One region of the Streptomyces sp. NPDC056738 genome, then DNA from elsewhere that is predicted to be linked to it. Evidence: riboswitches for the same ligand, from Rfam matches in the RefSeq annotation. Region 1 holds a riboswitch; each other region holds the start of a gene.

Region 1 (5,358 bases):
TCGGCCCGCCAGTGGGTCGCGGGCCATTCCTGGGCCTATCCCGACGGCGGTCCGGTCAACCCGGACGACGGCAAGCTCGACCATCTGGTCACGGACCCCTCCTACAGCCGGACAGGCCGCTTCCGGGCCACCAGGCGTCCGGACGGCGACTGGGACGCGGGTCTGCTGACCACCGAGGGCAGCGCGGACGGGTTCATGGTCCGCACCGGGGACGTGCTGGAGGCGCGGGTCAAACTGCCGACGGTGACGGGGGCCTGGCCGGCGATCTGGACGTGGCGGGACGGCGGTCAGGAGATCGACGTCTTCGAGTACCACCCCGACAACCCCGACCTGCTGGAACTGTCCAACCATGTGCGCAACACCCACCGCTACTACCGCAACCAGGCGATCCAGCCGGGTGCCTGGGTGGACCTCGTGGTCGAGTTCGGCGCCCTCCGGGTCGTGTGGTGGGTGAACGGGATCCGGGCCTTCGACGACCGGCGCGGAGTGGGCAGGTCCTGGCACGCCTATCTCATCGTCAACCTCTCCGTCTGCGCGGGGCGTTACCATCCGCCGCCGCCTCCCGAGGCCTCCGAGATGGACTTCGAGGTGGCCCGGCTGACGGTCCGCAGACCCCTGGTCGGCAGGCCCTTCCCCGCGACCGAGGAGTACGAGGCCGGCCTTCTCGACTGACGCCGGAGCGGGGCCCCGGCAGATGCAGCCGGGCAGGTGCATCCGCCGGGGCCCTTGGCGCGGAAGTACGGCATCAGAAGCGACGTCGCGCCCGTGCGCGTCGCGCCGACGGGTGCCGAGGGCCATGCCGAATCCGCAACCGGGGGACGCCCCCGAGTCCGCCTACGTCAGTCACGTGGGCAACTGCCGCACGTGCCAGCGGGAGTCGGGACGCTGCCCGCAGGCGGCCCGCCTCTGGCGCTTCTACCAGGAGTGGCGCAACGGCTACCGCCCGCGGCCCGAGCCCAAGGAGTGAGCTTGGGGCGGGCCCGTGGCCGGTGAGAGGATCCCTCCTCACGGTCCAGTGCGAGGCGTGCACGAAGCGCCGCGAGAGTGGAGGGGTGTCATGCGAGGCTCTGTGCGGATGTCCGCGGACGATGTGTCCGGGTCCGGGGAGAGCCCCGACTCCGTGGCGCTGCGGCCCTGCCGTACCCCCCGTCCGGACGCGGCACCGGCGCGTGCGGCCGTACTGGTCCTGCACGGCGGCACCGCCGACAGCAAGGCTCCGCTGCGGCCGTGGAACCTGGCACGCGCCCGGATGCGGCCCTTCGTGCGCTCCGTGACACGGGCCCTGCCGGACGCGGACACCTTCGTCGGGGAGGTGCGCTACCGGCACCGGGGATGGAACGGCGCGGACGCCGACCCCCTCGCCGACGTCCTGCGGGCACTCGACGAACTCGCCGCTCTGGTGGGGGAGGTGCCGGTCGTGCTCGTGGGTCACTCGATGGGCGGGCGCGCGGCGCTGCGGGCCGCGGCCGCGCCGCGGGTCCGTGCCGTGGTGGCGCTGGCACCCTGGTGCCCGGAAGGCGAGCCGGTGGCCCACTTGCGGGACAAACGCGTCATCGTGCTCCACGGGGACCGGGACCGGGTCACCGACCCTGCGGAGTCGTTCGCCCTCGTCCGCCGGGCGCTGGAGGAGGGTTCCTCCGCGAGCGCCGTGCGGGTCGAGGGCGGTGACCACGCGATGCTCCGCCGTGCGCGGACCTGGCACCGCGCCACGGCTGCGACGGTAGCCGAGCTGGTGACCCGGATCCGCGACGGCCTCGACCCGCTCCCCGCCGAACGACCGGGCGGGGAGCCGGACGTTCTCTAGAGTGCGCCCACCTCAGTTGCCCGAGCCCGGTGTGTCGAGTCGGTCGTCGGGGTCGGGGGCGGGGGAGAAGGCGCGGCGCGAACCGGACGCCGGGCGCGCGGCGGAGGAGGGGAGCGGGACGCCCGACGACGGATCCCAGCTCAGGATCCACTCGAAATCGCGTTGCAGCCGACGTGCTTCGCTTCGCACGAGTGTCGGTATGTCACCGCGTTCGGAGATGAGTTGGGCATAGATCGGCGCATCGTGCACGTGGGGATCCTCGACTCGCTCGCGTGGTCTGACGTGCATCGACGGTACGGGCGGCACGTGGTCCCAGCGGTGATCCGGCCAGCTCGGCCAGAACCGGTCAAGGTATGACCAAAGGGCGCCGCCGATGTCGAACGACCTGCCAGGGAACGCCAGTTCCGTGCACACTTTCGACACATCCGGCTCGGCTCCGCGCGTCCCCCGCGGGTCCGGACCGGGCGCCGGGCGCCGGTCCCCTCAACGGCCGTGCTCAGCCGCCTTTTCGAGTACGGCCCGTGTCCTCACGGTCGCGCTGCGGGATGGTGCGATGAAGGTCACGAAAATGTATCGGACATCTGGGACGTGGATCTTCACATCGGGTGCACACCCTCGCTAAGTTGGCGACCAGGCCGCCCGACTCCCTCCGGCGAAGTTCGCCGGGCGGTGCGGCCTCCGCCGAGTCCTGCCCGTCCTCGTGGCAGCGGGAGCCGGGGACCCACCGAACCTGGGGTGAATCGGTCAACTGCCTTTCGGGGCAGGGGCCGTAGGGCATACCTTCCGGAATCGTCCGCCCGAACCCGACAGCTAACCCGGTAGGCGGACGACGGAAGGAGCACCACTCCATGGCGCCGGAACGCACCCCGCCCAGTGGCGAAGAAGTCGCCCGAAGACTCTCGTCCCTCTACGACCAGGCGGAGCTCGCCACCGGTAACTTCAACGGGACCCGCGCCTTGGCGAACTCCAGTCGCAGGCAGGGCCGGCGGGGCCCGGGGCAGGGGAGCGGGGTTTCCGACGCCGCCCAGGACGACCTGATGCGGCAGTGGTTCGACGGGGCGCGTTCCCGGTTCGGACCCTCGGCTCCGGCCTCGCTCCCGGCCGACAGGAAGCCCGAACGCGGTGGCGCCGGTGCCCGTCCGAAGGAGGGTGCGAAGGGGTCCAAGGGATCCTCCTCGGACCTTCCGACGATCTACGAGCTCGAACAACTCGTCCGGCCGGTGGCCGAGTTGACGGCGGCTCCGGTGCTGGAGCTGACCGCCGGTCCGACGTCGGAACCGGGTGGGCGGCCCGCCCTGGAGCTGACCGCCGGTCCGGTGGCCGCGCTCCCGGCCGGCGGTGCTCCGGCGGTGCCGGGATCCGAGGTGGCGGTCCGTGCGGGGCTCCGCGCCGGGGCCGCTCCGGCCGCCGCGTCGCAGCAGTCCTCGCCGTACGTCAAGAAGCAGAGCGCCCGGCGCAAGCTCGGCGTCGCCCGGGAACTGATCGCGCGGCACGCGGCACGGCAGGGCATGCCCGTCGCGCAGGCGCCGGCGATCGAGTACCGCCCGTCCGTCGGCCAGACCGGTTCGTTCCCGGCGGTGGGTCAGTCGGGTTCGTTCCCGTCCGTGGCCCAGACCGGTTCCTTCCCGTCCGTCGGTCAGACGGGCTCCTTCCCGTCGGTCGGTCAGACCGGTTCGTTCCCGGCGGTCGGCCAGTCCGGCACCTTCCCGTCCGTCGGTCAGACCGGCTCCTTCCCGTCCGTCGGCCAGACCGGTTCGTTCCCCTCGGTCGGTCAGACGGGTTCCTTCCCGACTGTCGGCCAGACAGGTTCGTTCCCGGCCGTCGGCCAGAGCGGTTCCTTCCCGGCGGTCGGCCAGTCCGGCACCTTCCCGGCGGTCGGTGAGTCGGGCTCGTTCCCGTCGGTCGCCCAGCCCACCGCGTTCCCGTCGGCTCCGCAGGCCGCCCCGTTCCCGTCCGCCGCTCAGACCGGCACGTTCCCGTCGGTCGCCCAGGCGCCCGCGTTCCAGGCGGCGCCCCAGCCGGCCGCGTACGAGGCGGCTCCGCAGGCCGCGCCCGCGCCCGGGGTCTTCGACACGGGCTCCATGCCCCGGCCGTACGAGCCCGCGCCCCCGGCCGCCCAGCCCAAGGCGGTCATCCTGCCCCCCGGGTACGAAGCGCCCGCCCCGGCCCCGGAGTACACCTCCGTGCTCCTGCCGCTGTCGTACGACAAGCCGACGCGGCCCAGCGGGTACCAGCCGGCCCCGATGCCTCCGGTGAGTGAGCCGGCGCCCCAGCCCCCGGCGTACGAGACGGCGCCGCGCGCCGCCGCCTACCAGCAGGCCCCCATGCCTCCGGTGAGCGAGCCGGCACCGCAGCCGCCCGCGTACGAGGCCACCCCGCCACCCGCCGCCTACCCGTCGGCCCCGATGCCCCCCGCGAACCAGCCGCCGCCCCCGCCGGTCGACGACGCCTGGCGGCAGTCGTTGCGGCCGAACGGCAACCAGCAGGCGTGGCCCGCCGCTCCCGGGGCCGCCGGCACCAGCCCCGGGTTCGACATCGACAGCCTCGTCGCCGGCGCAGCCGCCGCCCCGCCGGTCGTCGGCCACGACAGCAGGGCCGCCGAGGCGGTCGCCTTCGCCCGTGCCCAGATCGGCAGCCCGTGCGTGTGGGGAGCGTCCGGACCCGGTTCGTACGACCCCTCCGGTCTCACCCAGGCGGCCTGGAAGAGCGCGGGAGTCATGCTCCCCCGGGCGACGCAGGACCAGGCGCAGGCCGGCGCGACCGTCGACCTCGCCGCCATCCAGCCCGGCGACCTGGTCTTCTTCCACGCCAACGTGAGCCACGTGGGCCTCTATGTGGGTGACGGCCTCATGGTCCACGCGCCGAGCCCCGGAGCACGGATCAGCGAGGAGTCGGTCGACTACGCCGGGCGGGCGGCCGTCCACAGCGTCGTACGCCCCGCCTGAGGCCGCGGCTCGGCCGTCCTGGACCCATCCGGTACCGGGTAGGTCCAGGACGTACCGACGTCAGAACTCGCTGTCGATCCCCGTGACGGCGGCGGGTCCCAGCGGGGCGTCATCGGCCGACAGGCCGCTGTCCTGGAGCGCGCCGGAGACGAGCCGTACGGCCTCGGCCTCGGCGCTTCTGCGGTCCGCCGCCTCGACCTCGAGCCGTACGGAGAACCTGTTGTCCTCGTCGACGGACAGCAGGCTCAGCTCCTCGGTCTCGCCCAGGTCCGTGTTCTGCGGATCCTGGGGGCGAAGCCTGCGCTCCACGTCGGCACGGGAGGCGTCGGGCAGGCCGTGGACGAACGTCCCGGGAACGGTGATGACGTAGGTGGTCACAGGAACTCCTAGTGCGGCCGGCGCGAGGGCCTGAAGTGCGGTCGGTTGTGTGATCGCCCGTATACCCCGCATTGTGCCGGGCACCCGGATCTTCTTCGCGTCGGACGCCGCCCGCGTGCCGCGGCCGTGGGTCCGGCGGAGTCGGCCGGGCGGTGGCCGGGACCCGGCGCCGCCGCCCGTGCGGTGATCGCGTGGCGATACCGTCGCCCCATGGCTGACGCTAGGTTGACC
Region 2 (5,358 bases), on a different contig from region 1:
CAGCGTGTTCAGCAGGTCCATGAGGTCCGATCCTGGACCATGCGACCGCTCCCGGCCAAGGAGAGTTTGCACAACAGAGATGGTTCGACGTGTGGGTATTGCCACATCATGCGCCGCCGGAGCGCCCGCTAGGGTCTGTTCACTGCCTACAAAACACCGCCACCGCACCACAGCGAGACCCGGAGGACCCATGGCGTTCGGCTGGATCGACGAGCAGGCCGAGGCACGCCGCCGGGCCGGACTCGTGCGTACGTTGCGCCCGCGCCCCGCCGAGTCCCCGCTCCTCGATCTCGCGAGCAACGACTACCTCGGGCTCGCCCGCCATCCGGAGGTCACCGAGGGCGCGGCCCGTGCCGCACGCCTGTGGGGCGGCGGTGCCACGGGCTCCCGGCTCGTCACCGGCACCACCGAACTCCACACCGAGCTGGAACGCGAACTGGCCGACTTCTGCGGCTTCGAGTCCGCGCTCGTCCTGTCCTCCGGCTACGCGGCCAACCTCGCCGCCGTCACCGCGCTCGCCCCGCACGGCTCACTGATCGTCTCGGACGCGGGCAACCACGCCTCCCTGATCGACGGCTGCCGGCTCGCGCGCGGCACCACACAGGTCGTCCCGCACGCGGACCCCGACGCCGTGCGCAAGGCGCTCGGCACCCACGACGGCCCCGCCGTCACCGTCTCCGACACGGTCTTCTCGGTGGACGGCGACGCGGCCCCGCTCGCCGAACTCGCGCTCGCGTCCCGTGAGTACGGCGCCGGCCTCGTCGTCGACGACGCGCACGGGCTCGGGGTCCTGGGCGACGGCGGCAGGGGCGCCGCGCACGCCGCGGGGCTCGCGGGGGACCCGGACGTCGTCGTGACCGTCACGCTGTCCAAGTCGCTCGGCAGCCAGGGCGGCGCGGTCCTCGGCCCGGCGGCCGTGATCGACCACCTGATCAACGCGGCGCGCACCTTCATCTTCGACACCGGCCTGGCGCCGGCGGCGGCGGGCGCGGCGCTCGCGGCCCTGCGCCTGCTGCGCCGTGAGCCGGAGCGGGCCGCGCGGGCGCGCGAGGTGGCCAGGGCGCTGCACGCGCGATTGACGGCGGAGGGTCTCTCCGCGGTACGACCGGATGCCGCGGTCGTCTCCGTGCGGGCACCGTCCCCCGAACGGGCGGTGCGATGGGCGGCCGACTGTCGCGAGGCGGGCCTCGCCGTCGGCTGTTTCCGTCCCCCGTCGGTGCCCGACGGTGTTTCGCGGCTGCGACTGACGGCCCGCGCGGACCTCACCGAGGAGCAGATCGAGCACGCGGTGGACGTGATCAGCCGGAACCGGTGAACCGGTGGAGCGGTCGATCGACGAGCGGGTGGAGCGTTCGGCCGGACAGATGCAGGGGTGGCCGGCCGGTGGTGCGGTGGAGCGGTGAACCGTGCGGGGTCAGTTCAGCCCGGTGATGAACTCCTCCCAGACGTCCGGGGTGAACAGCAGGGCGGGTCCCGCCGTGTTCTTGGAATCGCGCACCGCGACCATTCCGGACCAGGGTCCGGTGCCCGGGCGTGCGGTCTCGACGCAGTTGTTCATCCCGGTACTGCGACTGCTGCGCAGCCAGCGCACATGGAGCAGCGAAGTGCTGGAGGGTACGTACCGAGGCATTGCAGACATGACGTGCCTCCTTACGTGTCGTCGCCTATCGAGGCGATGTAGTCCAACGAGTCCTCGGGTGAAAGGGCGTGGAACTGAAGGGCGTTGAAGGCCTCGGCGTATGCCTGGAGGTCCTCTTTCCGTTCGAGATAGAGGCTACTCGTCAAGTGGTCGAGAACAACCACATCCAGATCGGTTGTGTTCGGAAATGAGAAGATAACGAAAGGGCCGGTCACGCCGATGTGCGCGCCGGCCGCGAACGGCAGTACCTGGAGCCGTACTTGAGGCAGCACGGCGGCCTCCCGCAGCCGGCGGAGCTGGCGTGCCATGACGTCGGGGCCGCCCACCTCACGGCGCAGCACGGCCTCGTCCAGGACGGCGGACAGTTCGAGCGGCGGGTCCGAGCGCAGCACGTCCTGCCGGGCCAGACGCACTTCGACCAGGGCGTCGAGCTTGCTCTCCTCCAGTCCGTCCACGGCGGCCCGCGTCACCGCGCGGGCGTACTCCGGTGTCTGCAGCAGCCCGGGCACGACGGAGGTCTCCAGGGTGCGCATCGCGCTGGCGCCGGACTCCAGGCTGATGAAGTCCCGGTACTCCGGCGGGAGGACCCCGCGGTACGCGTGCCACCAGTGGTGGCGGCCGTTGACCTCGGAGCCCGCCAACACGACCAGGAGCCGGCGCAGTTCGGGATCCTCGACGCCGTACGCGTGCAACAGGCGTTCCACATCGGCCGGTTTCACCCCGCTGGTGCCGGTTTCGATGCGGCTCACCTTCGACTGGTGCCAGCCGAGCAGGCGGGCCGCCTCCCCGCTCGTGAGCCCCGTGCCCGCGCGCAGCGCGCGCAGTTCGGCTCCGAGCTTGCGGCGGCGCACCGCGGGACCGTGCTGCATGGCTGTTCTCCTTACTCCTTCCAAGTCGTCCGAATACGCTCTGCCGACGCAGAGTTCACCGCATCGAGCGACAGATATATGCATTACTCGGTGGATCGCACCCGCGACCGGCCCGGTAATGGCAGTCTGGCGCAAGCACCAGTCCGGGACCGTACTCGAACCATCCGCTCAGTGTCGGGCTCCGGTCCCGTGGGAAAGGGACGAACGTCGCCATGGCAGACCATCAGGAAGCATCCGTCACCCTGCCGAGCGAACCGGTCTCGGTTTCCGTGGCCCGAAATTTCGTCGCCGAAGTGCTGTCCGAATGGGGCCTGCCGGGGGACTGCGACGTCGCCGAGACCGTGCGGCTGATCGTGTCGGAACTGGCGACCAACGCCGTGCAGCACACGTTCGGGCAGTCGCCCACCTTCACGGTCGGCGTGCGTCTCGACCGGGAGGAGCGGCTGCGTATCGGGGTCACCGACAGCCATCCGCGCTTTCCGAAGCGGCTGCCCGCGGCCGTCCAGCAGGACAACGGCCGCGGCATGGTGATCATCCGTTGGCTCACCGCCGAATGCGGCGGCAGGCTCACCGTCGTACCGACCCGGGAGGGCGGCAAGACGGTCTCCATCGAGCTCCCGTGGACGGTGCCCGTCCAGCCGGTGCCGGCCGGGTGGCCGCCCCAGGAGCCCTGAGGGACGCCGCCACGGGGCGACCGGTCGTCATGGCCCTTGGGGGCGGCGGCGGTCGTCAGCGGCCCATTGAGGCCGCGGCGGTCAGCGGCCATTGAGGCGCGGCGGTCGTCAGTGGCCCCACGAAAGCCGCGGCGGCCATGGTCGGCCCACAAGGGCCGCCCCCGGCCCCGGTCGGCCCGCGAGGGGCCGGGAGGGCGTCACAGCGGCCCTGAGGGCGCTCGCGCCGGGGCGGCGAGGGTCCGCCGCCCCGGGCGAAAGGGTCAGCCGACCCTGCCGTACCAGACGCTTCTCGTCCAGATCTTCTGGAGCTTCACCACTTCCCCGGTCTTCGGGGAGTGCCAGATCTTTCCCTTACCGGCGTAGATGCCGACGTGGTACACGTTCCGGCCCGAGTGGAAGAACACGAGGTCACCGGCCTTGCGGTGCGAGGCCGAGACATGGTGCGTCTTGTTGTACTGGGCCGCGGCCGTACGAGGCAGCTTCTTGCCCGCCTTCTTGTACGAGTAGAGCGTGAGCCCCGAGCAGTCGAAGCGGTGCGGTCCGGTGGCGCCCCACTGGTAGGGGGAGCCGTGCTTCGACGCCGCGACCTGGAGTGCCCGCGTCGCGACGGTGGCCGCCTCGGCGTCTGGTGCGACACCGGGAACCACCAGGCTGCCGCCGACGGCGGCAAGTGTGAGCGCCGAGGCCGTACCGGCCCGGGTCCACAGCGACGGGACACGATTGAGCGCAGTCATGCGCAACCCTTCGTCAGCCGCCTGTGAAGGATGACCTGTCGGATTCGGGCTGGCGAAGTTGCCCGGCCGCTGCTGCGGCTTCACCCCAAGGGCCGCCCGGAACTGTTCCGGCGACCCGTCTAGCTGGGTCCTCCACTCCTGCCGATCCACTCCTGTCGACCGGGCATCCGGGCGGCGGCAGGACTCGGCGTCCGCCCGGACCGCCCCGCCGCTGTGGCGGGGGCTTGTCGTCGGAAGGGATCTTCACTCATCAGAGTCGGAAAATCCGAGCGGAACCGGTGTTTTGTGGGCTTACTCACCACTCGACTGTTCGAGTGAACACCCCTCCGTTCGAGCACGTGTTGGGGACGGCGATGAGGCCCGCACCTGCGACGACGGGGCTCATCCGGCGTCCGGACTCAGCGTGTTGCGCAACTCGGAGGGGTCAGGGAAGGGACCGATGAATACGCCGTCAGGGGGTACACCATCCGGTCCGTTTGAGTCGTGGTCCGGACGTCATGCCGCTTCGGCGCGGGCCGGCCCGTCGGTGGGTGTCCGTCAACTTCCGGACTCGGGAGGCACGGTGACCCGGGCCGCCCGCCGCTCTCCGCCGAGCACCCGCAGGGCCTGCGCCAGCGTCGGGGCGTGCACCTCGCTCTCGCCCCGCTGATGCATCAGCGTGAGCGCGTCCCGCAGGGCCTCCGCCTTGCCGACCAGTGCCTGAGCCGCCCTCAGGCCGCGATAGGTGTCTCCGGGGCGGGAGGGGTTGATCCGGCCGAGGAGGTCGACGACGTCGAGATAGCGGTCGATGAGTTCGGCCTCCGCGCGGGTCAGCGCGGGCAGCGGGGGAAGGTCCGGGATCATCGGCCGCTCACCTCGCGCCGGGCGTGTCGAGCGCGGACCTGCGGCTCGGGACGATCCGGTCGATCAGCCCGTAGGCCAGGGCCTCCGGCGCGTCGAGGATCCTGTCGCGCTCGATGTCCGCCGCGACCTGCTCCGGACTCCGGCCCGTGTGGCGCCCAAGCATCTCCTCCAGCGTCCGACGGGTCCGCAGCAACTCCTCGGCCTGGATGAGCAGGTCGCTCGCCTGGCCCTGGAGCGGCTCGGCCGCCGACGGCTGGTGGAGCAGGAAGCGGGCCCCCGGCAGCGCGAGCCGCTTGCCCGGAGTGCCGCCCGCCACCAGCACGGCCGCGGCCGAGGCCGCCCGGCCCAGGCAGACCGTCTCGACGTCGCAGGTGACGAACCGCATCGTGTCGTAGATCGCGGTCATCGCGGCGAAGGAGCCGCCGGGGGAGTTGATGTACAGCGAGATGTCCTGCTCGGGCGCCTGGTGTTCGAGGTACATGAACTGGGCCGTCACGTCGTTCGCCGACGTGTCGTCGATCGGCGTCCCGAGGAACACGATCCGCTCGCTGAGCAGCTTCGCGTAGGGGTCCAGGGTCCGGTGTCCCGCGCTCGTGCGT
Region 3 (5,358 bases), on a different contig from region 1:
AGACGCCGAGGATGGCGTTGGCGCCGAGCGAGCCCTTGTTGTCGGTGGCGTCCAGGTCGAACATCGCCTGGTCGATCAGGCGCTGCTCGGTGGCGTCGTAGCCGACGAGCTCCGGGCCGATCTGCTCGATGACGGCGAGGACGGCCTTCTCGACACCCTTGCCCTGGTAGCGGTTCGGGTCACCGTCGCGAAGCTCGATGGCCTCGAACGCTCCGGTGGAGGCGCCGGACGGAACGGCGGCACGACCCGTGCTGCCGTCGTCGAGGCCGACCTCGACCTCGACCGTGGGGTTGCCTCGGGAGTCCAGGATTTCCCGGGCTACGACGACGTCGATGGACGGCACGAGCATCTCCTTATGGGATGTGACGCGGGTACGCGGGGCTCAGCAGTCCCGCGGGATGAGCCTAACCGGCTCAGGGGGATCGGCCGGCGATCGACCACCCCTTGAGCGGACTGAGCCTACATATTGTTCCTGAACGGAACAAAAAAAGAAATGAAAAACCCCGCTCCGGCGCGTGCGGGGGAACACGCGCCGGAGCGGGGAGCCCGTGGGGACGGGGAACCTCGGCGGGTCTCCGGTGCGTGCGAAGACCCCACGAGGGGCTGTTGCCTGCCGGGTGTCGCGGCGCGGTGCCGGAATCACCGCCGCCCTCCGCCGAAAGCGGCCGGTGGACCGGCGTGCCGCGCTGCTCAGCTCAGGTGGAGCTGCTGGCCCGGGTAGATGAAGTCGGCGTCGGCGACGATGTCCTTGTTCAGCTTGAACAGCTTCTGCCAGCCGCCCTTGACGTGCTTCTTCTCGGCGATCGAGCTGAGGGTGTCACCCTTGACGACCTTGTACTCGCCGTCGCCCTTCTTGACCTTCTTGCCGGTCGGGGTGGTGACGGTCTTCTGGGCGGCGGGGCGCTCCGAGGAACGGGAGGCGGGCTGCTCCGTCGTCCGGGTGGCCGGGGCGCTCTGCGAGCTGCCGGCCGAGGAGGAGGTGGACGGGGCCGCCGGGGCCGAGCCGCCACCGTACGGGGTGCTCGACAGGCCGGTGCCGCAGGTGGGCCAGGCGCCCTTGCCCTGCGCGGCGAGGACCTTCTCGCCGATGGTGATCTGCTGGGACTTCGAGGCCTGGTCGGCGGTCGAGGCGTAGGCGGTGCCGCCGTACGCGGCCCAGGTGGAGGACGAGAACTGCAGGCCGCCGTAGTAGCCGTTGCCGGTGTTGATCGACCAGTTGCCGCCGGACTCGCACTGGGCGACGGCGTCCCACTCGGAGGTGGTGGCCGCGGAGGCGTTGCCGGCCGCCATCAGCGGGGCGGCGATGGCGACGCCGGTGACACCGGCGAGCGTGGCGACACGGGTGGCCTTGTTCGGGCGGCGGTGCTTGCCCTTGCTGGAGAACAGCATGGAGAGATCCCCTCACCGACGCCTGCGAGGTGAGCTGTCGGGTTCGGGCCGAATGAGTTGCCCGGCCGCATGCCCTCGGTCCTGTCTCCAGGACGTCCGGCACGCGGCTTCACCCCAAGCCGTTCCCGGGTGTCTCTCGACTCCCGGACCCGGCACTTACCTTGGGTCCCCCGCTCCTGCCGACGGCGCATGACGCGACGACTGTTCCCGTACGGCCGTTGGCAGGATTCGGCGTTGCGACCGTCGGGGCCCGCTGTGGCGAGCGGTGACGACCGTAAGCAGTCGATTGCCGGAATTTCAAAGACGATCAGGGCTTCTGAGACCCATCTCTCACTTGCGCCAAATAGGACATTCCACAGCGAACCGTGACGCGAACTCCCGCTACTTCTGCACCGTTTCGGCCGTGTCCGCGATGCTTCGACCAGGGACGACGAGGCCCGGACCGCTGTCGGCCGGCGCCGCGTCCACGGTGGGCAGATCGCCCCATCCGCCTTCGAGGCCAAGGGCGTCGGAAACAGTCCAGAGGTTCCCGATGACCTCTGCGACGTACTCGGTGTCGGGGGCGTCGGCCTCGGGGCTCGCGGCATGACGCCCCGTGGACCCGTCGGTGCGGCTGTCGGCCGTGCTCTCCGCGGCACCCCCGGCACGGTGCCGCCCGGTGCCGGCGCTCGCCGAGGCGGACGGGGCCGAAGAGGCTTCCTTATGTCCCGACTTGGCCGATTTGTCGCTCTTGTCGGCCGTCGCGTCGGCGCCGTCGGAGCTCTGCGAGGCGCTGGGCGTGGCGGAGCTGTCGTCCGTGCCGGAGGAGTCGGTCGAACCGGACGAATCACTCGAAGGGGACGAGCTGGGCGACGTCGCCAGACCGGACGAGATGTACGAACCCGAGTCGTTGCCGGTGCTCGACGAGTCGCCGGCCACGCCCGTGTCGACGCTGACCCCGGCGGAGGTCTTGCTGAGACCCGAGAGCGGCCCGCACGTCGGCCAGGCCGCGAGGCCCGAGTCGGCGAGCACCTTCTCGGCGACGGCTATCTGCTGCGAGCGGCTGGCCTGGTCGGCCGTCGGGGCGTACTCGAGGCCGCCGTGGGCCTCCCAGTTGTCCTGGTCGAGCTGGAGGCCGCCGTAGTAGCCGTTGCCTTCATCGGCGCTCCACGCGCCACCGCTCTCGCACTGTGCCACCCGGTCCCAGGTGGTCCCGTCGGCCGCGTTCGCGCTCGCCGCGGCGAGCAGGGGGATGACGATCGCGGATCCGGTCACCCCTGCGGCGACGATGAGAGCCGGGGCCTGGCGAGGGCGACGGTGACGGCCGTTCCCGGAGAGCATGCGAGAGCCTTTCGAGCGACAACGGGGAGCACGGCGACTCCTGCTGAACGAGTGGCGCAGGTGCCGCGTTGTTGATGGGTGAAGGTAGTCGCACTCGAACGCTGGTTACAAGTCGATGCAGTACTGATCACGTGAAGATCACGGATTTGACGGAGCGTCATGTTCCGGTGGCCCCAGAGGCCTTGTTCCGGTATGCGGAATCACCGCTTCGGCACGACCGCCGAAGGGTCGCCGTTGCACCGATCGCGTCCTATTTGACCGGGGTGAACTCCACCGGAAGCGTGCGCAATCCGCGCATAATGAGCCCTCCGCGCCAGCGCAAATCGGCCGAATCTCCGGCGAGTTGGATGTCGGGAAGGCGGCTGAGGAGCGTACCGATGGCGGTCTGCCCCTCCAGTCGGGCGAGCGGCGCGCCCAGGCAGTAGTGGATGCCGTGGCCGTAGCCCAAGTGCTGAAGGTCACGTCGTGACAGATCGAGCGTGTCGGGCTGTTCGAAGCGTTCGGGGTCGCGGTCGGCCGCCGCGAGCACCACGAGCACGGGGTCGCCGGCCGCGATGTCCTGCCCGCCGATCCGCACGTCCTCGGTCGCGAACCGCCACGTGGCCAGTTCGACGGGCCCGTCGAAGCGCAGGAGTTCCTCGACGCCGGTCTCCAGCAGTCCGCTCTCCCCGGCCGCGAGGGAGGCCTGCAGCCGCTCCCGCTGCCCGGGGTGGGTGAGCAGGGCGTGCATCCCGTTCCCGATGAGGTTGACCGTGGTCTCGAACCCGGCGAACAGCAGGATGAAGGCCATGGCGGCGGCCTCGTTCTCGGTGAGGTGCTCGCCGTGGTCGGAGGCGCGGATGAGACCGGAGATGAGGTCCTCGCCGGGCTCGGGCTCCACGGTCAGGGCCTCGCGCTTGCGGTGGATGAGCTCGGCGAGATACCCGCGCATCTTCTTCACCGACCGGGCCACCCCGCCCCTCGGCCCGCCGCCGTGCCGGATCATCATGCCCGCCCAGTCCCGGAAGTCGTCCTGGTCCTCGCGCGGGACGCCGAGCAGGTCGCAGATGGCGTAGATGGGGAGCGGGAAGGCGAACTCGTGGATGAGGTCCGCGGAACCCCCGGCCGCGAACCCGTCGATGAGCTGATCCGTCAACTCCTGCACCCGCGGCGCGAACTCGGCCACGCGCCGGGGCGTGAAGGCCTTGCTGACGAGCTTCCGCAGCCGGGTGTGGTCCGGCGGGTCGATGTTCAGCAGATGCGTCATCAGCTCGGCCTTGCGCTCCCCGGGGATCCCGGTCCGGCCCTTCGCGTGCGCGGGCTCGTCGTGGTGCGCGGGGTTCTTGGACAGCCGCTGGTCGGCGAGCGTCTGCCGGGCGTCGGCGTACCGCGTGACGAGCCAGGCCTCCACCCCGCTGGGCAGCCGCGTGCGGTGCACGGGCGCGTTCTCCCTGAGCCAGGCGTAGGCCGGGTAGGGGTCGGTGGCGAACTCCCAGGTGAAGAGTTCGGGGGCGGCGCTGGCGGAGGCTTCGTGCTCGGTCACTCCTCGACGGTATCCGCACCGCACCGGAAGCCCCGGCCCACCGGGGTCGCCCGAGCCGGCACCGCCCGGCCACCGGGTCCGCGGGAGACGGCGGCCACCGGGCCGGTCCCGGCCGTCGGGCGGCGCCCGACCAAGGCGGCTCCGCCCGGTTCGCACCGGACCGTCCTGACATGCGCTGCTGTTTGACCCCGGCGGTCGGCGTCTCCCTACTTTCTGCCGTGGACCCCGAAATTCTCAGATCCAGCTTCGCGGTCGTGGAACGACGGGCCGAGTTCGCGGTCAAGTACTTCTACTCGCACCTCTTCCGCCACAACCCGCAGCTCCGCGCGCTGTTCCCGGCGGACCTCGCCCAGGACATGGAACGGCAGCGGGACCGGCTCTTCGCTGCGCTCACCTTCGTCATGGACAAGCTGGAGGATCCGGAACTGCCCCGGTACTTACGGAGCCTCGGCCGCGACCACCGCAAGTACCTGACCCGGCCCGAGCACTACGGGGCCGTGGGGGAGAGCCTGCTCGCCGCGTTCGCGGTCGTCTCCGGCTCGGCCTGGAACGCCGAGGCGGAGAAGGCCTGGACCGCCGCGTACGGATCGATCGCCCGGAGCATGCTGGAGGGCGCCTGGGAGGCCCGGCACCACGGCGAGCCGCTCTGGTGGGACGCGGAGGTCGTCTCCCGCACCCGGCACGGCGACGACCTCGTCGTGCTCACCCTGCTGCCGCGGCAACGCCTCACCTACTCCCCCGGCCAGTACGTCAGCGTCAGCGTGCCCCACCTCCCCCGTGTCTGGCGCCCCTACTCCCTCGCGAACGCGCCCCGCGCCGACCGCACCGTCGACCTTCACGTCAGCCTGGTCGAGGACGGCGTGCTCTCCACCGCCCTCGTCCGGCGGACCCGGGTCGGCGACGGCCTGCGGCTGGGCCCGCCCGGCGGCGGCCTCACCCTGCGGACCCCGGCCGACCGGCCCCTCACCCTGATCGCGGCCGGCACCGGCTGGGCACCGGTGAAGGCCCTGCTGGAACAGCTCGAACCCGCCCACGAGGCCCGTCTGTTCCTCGTGGCCCGCGACATCGCGCACCTCTACGACCGGCCCGCCGTCGAACGCCTGCGGGCCTCGCTCCCCGGGCTCACC

What was found. Region 1 has a riboswitch for cyclic di-AMP ahead of ACFRIC_RS03290 (NlpC/P60 family protein). Riboswitches for the same ligand answer to the same signal wherever they lie in the genome.
Region 2: another riboswitch for cyclic di-AMP. It lies ahead of ACFRIC_RS19180 (C40 family peptidase); the one in region 1 lies ahead of ACFRIC_RS03290 (NlpC/P60 family protein).
Region 3: another riboswitch for cyclic di-AMP. It lies ahead of ACFRIC_RS29575 (transglycosylase family protein); the one in region 1 lies ahead of ACFRIC_RS03290 (NlpC/P60 family protein).

Annotation. Positions count from the first base shown of each region.
Region 1 is NZ_JBHTZF010000001.1:791,636-796,993, reverse strand. It holds gene ACFRIC_RS03310 (beta-glucanase) at 1-672, shown strand, start outside; gene ACFRIC_RS03305 (hypothetical protein) at 797-967, shown strand; gene ACFRIC_RS03300 (alpha/beta fold hydrolase) at 1,058-1,804, shown strand; gene ACFRIC_RS03295 (hypothetical protein) at 1,817-1,993, opposite strand; cyclic di-AMP (ydaO/yuaA leader) riboswitch at 2,474-2,645, shown strand; gene ACFRIC_RS03290 (NlpC/P60 family protein) at 2,653-4,749, shown strand; gene ACFRIC_RS03285 (hypothetical protein) at 4,810-5,127, opposite strand; gene ACFRIC_RS03280 (helix-turn-helix transcriptional regulator) at 5,338-5,358, shown strand, end outside.
Region 2 is NZ_JBHTZF010000006.1:483,765-489,122, reverse strand. It holds gene bioB (biotin synthase BioB) at 1-21, opposite strand, end outside; gene ACFRIC_RS19200 (8-amino-7-oxononanoate synthase) at 191-1,315, shown strand; gene ACFRIC_RS19195 (DUF397 domain-containing protein) at 1,415-1,639, opposite strand; gene ACFRIC_RS19190 (helix-turn-helix domain-containing protein) at 1,651-2,508, opposite strand; gene ACFRIC_RS19185 (ATP-binding protein) at 2,721-3,182, shown strand; gene ACFRIC_RS19180 (C40 family peptidase) at 3,443-3,916, opposite strand; cyclic di-AMP (ydaO/yuaA leader) riboswitch at 3,920-4,116, opposite strand; gene ACFRIC_RS19175 (hypothetical protein) at 4,454-4,759, opposite strand; gene ACFRIC_RS19170 (ATP-dependent Clp protease proteolytic subunit) at 4,767-5,358, opposite strand, start outside.
Region 3 is NZ_JBHTZF010000012.1:253,396-258,753, reverse strand. It holds gene eno (phosphopyruvate hydratase) at 1-349, opposite strand, end outside; gene ACFRIC_RS29575 (transglycosylase family protein) at 691-1,389, opposite strand; cyclic di-AMP (ydaO/yuaA leader) riboswitch at 1,394-1,587, opposite strand; gene ACFRIC_RS29570 (transglycosylase family protein) at 1,771-2,643, opposite strand; gene ACFRIC_RS29565 (cytochrome P450) at 2,960-4,231, opposite strand; gene ACFRIC_RS29560 (globin domain-containing protein) at 4,450-5,358, shown strand, end outside.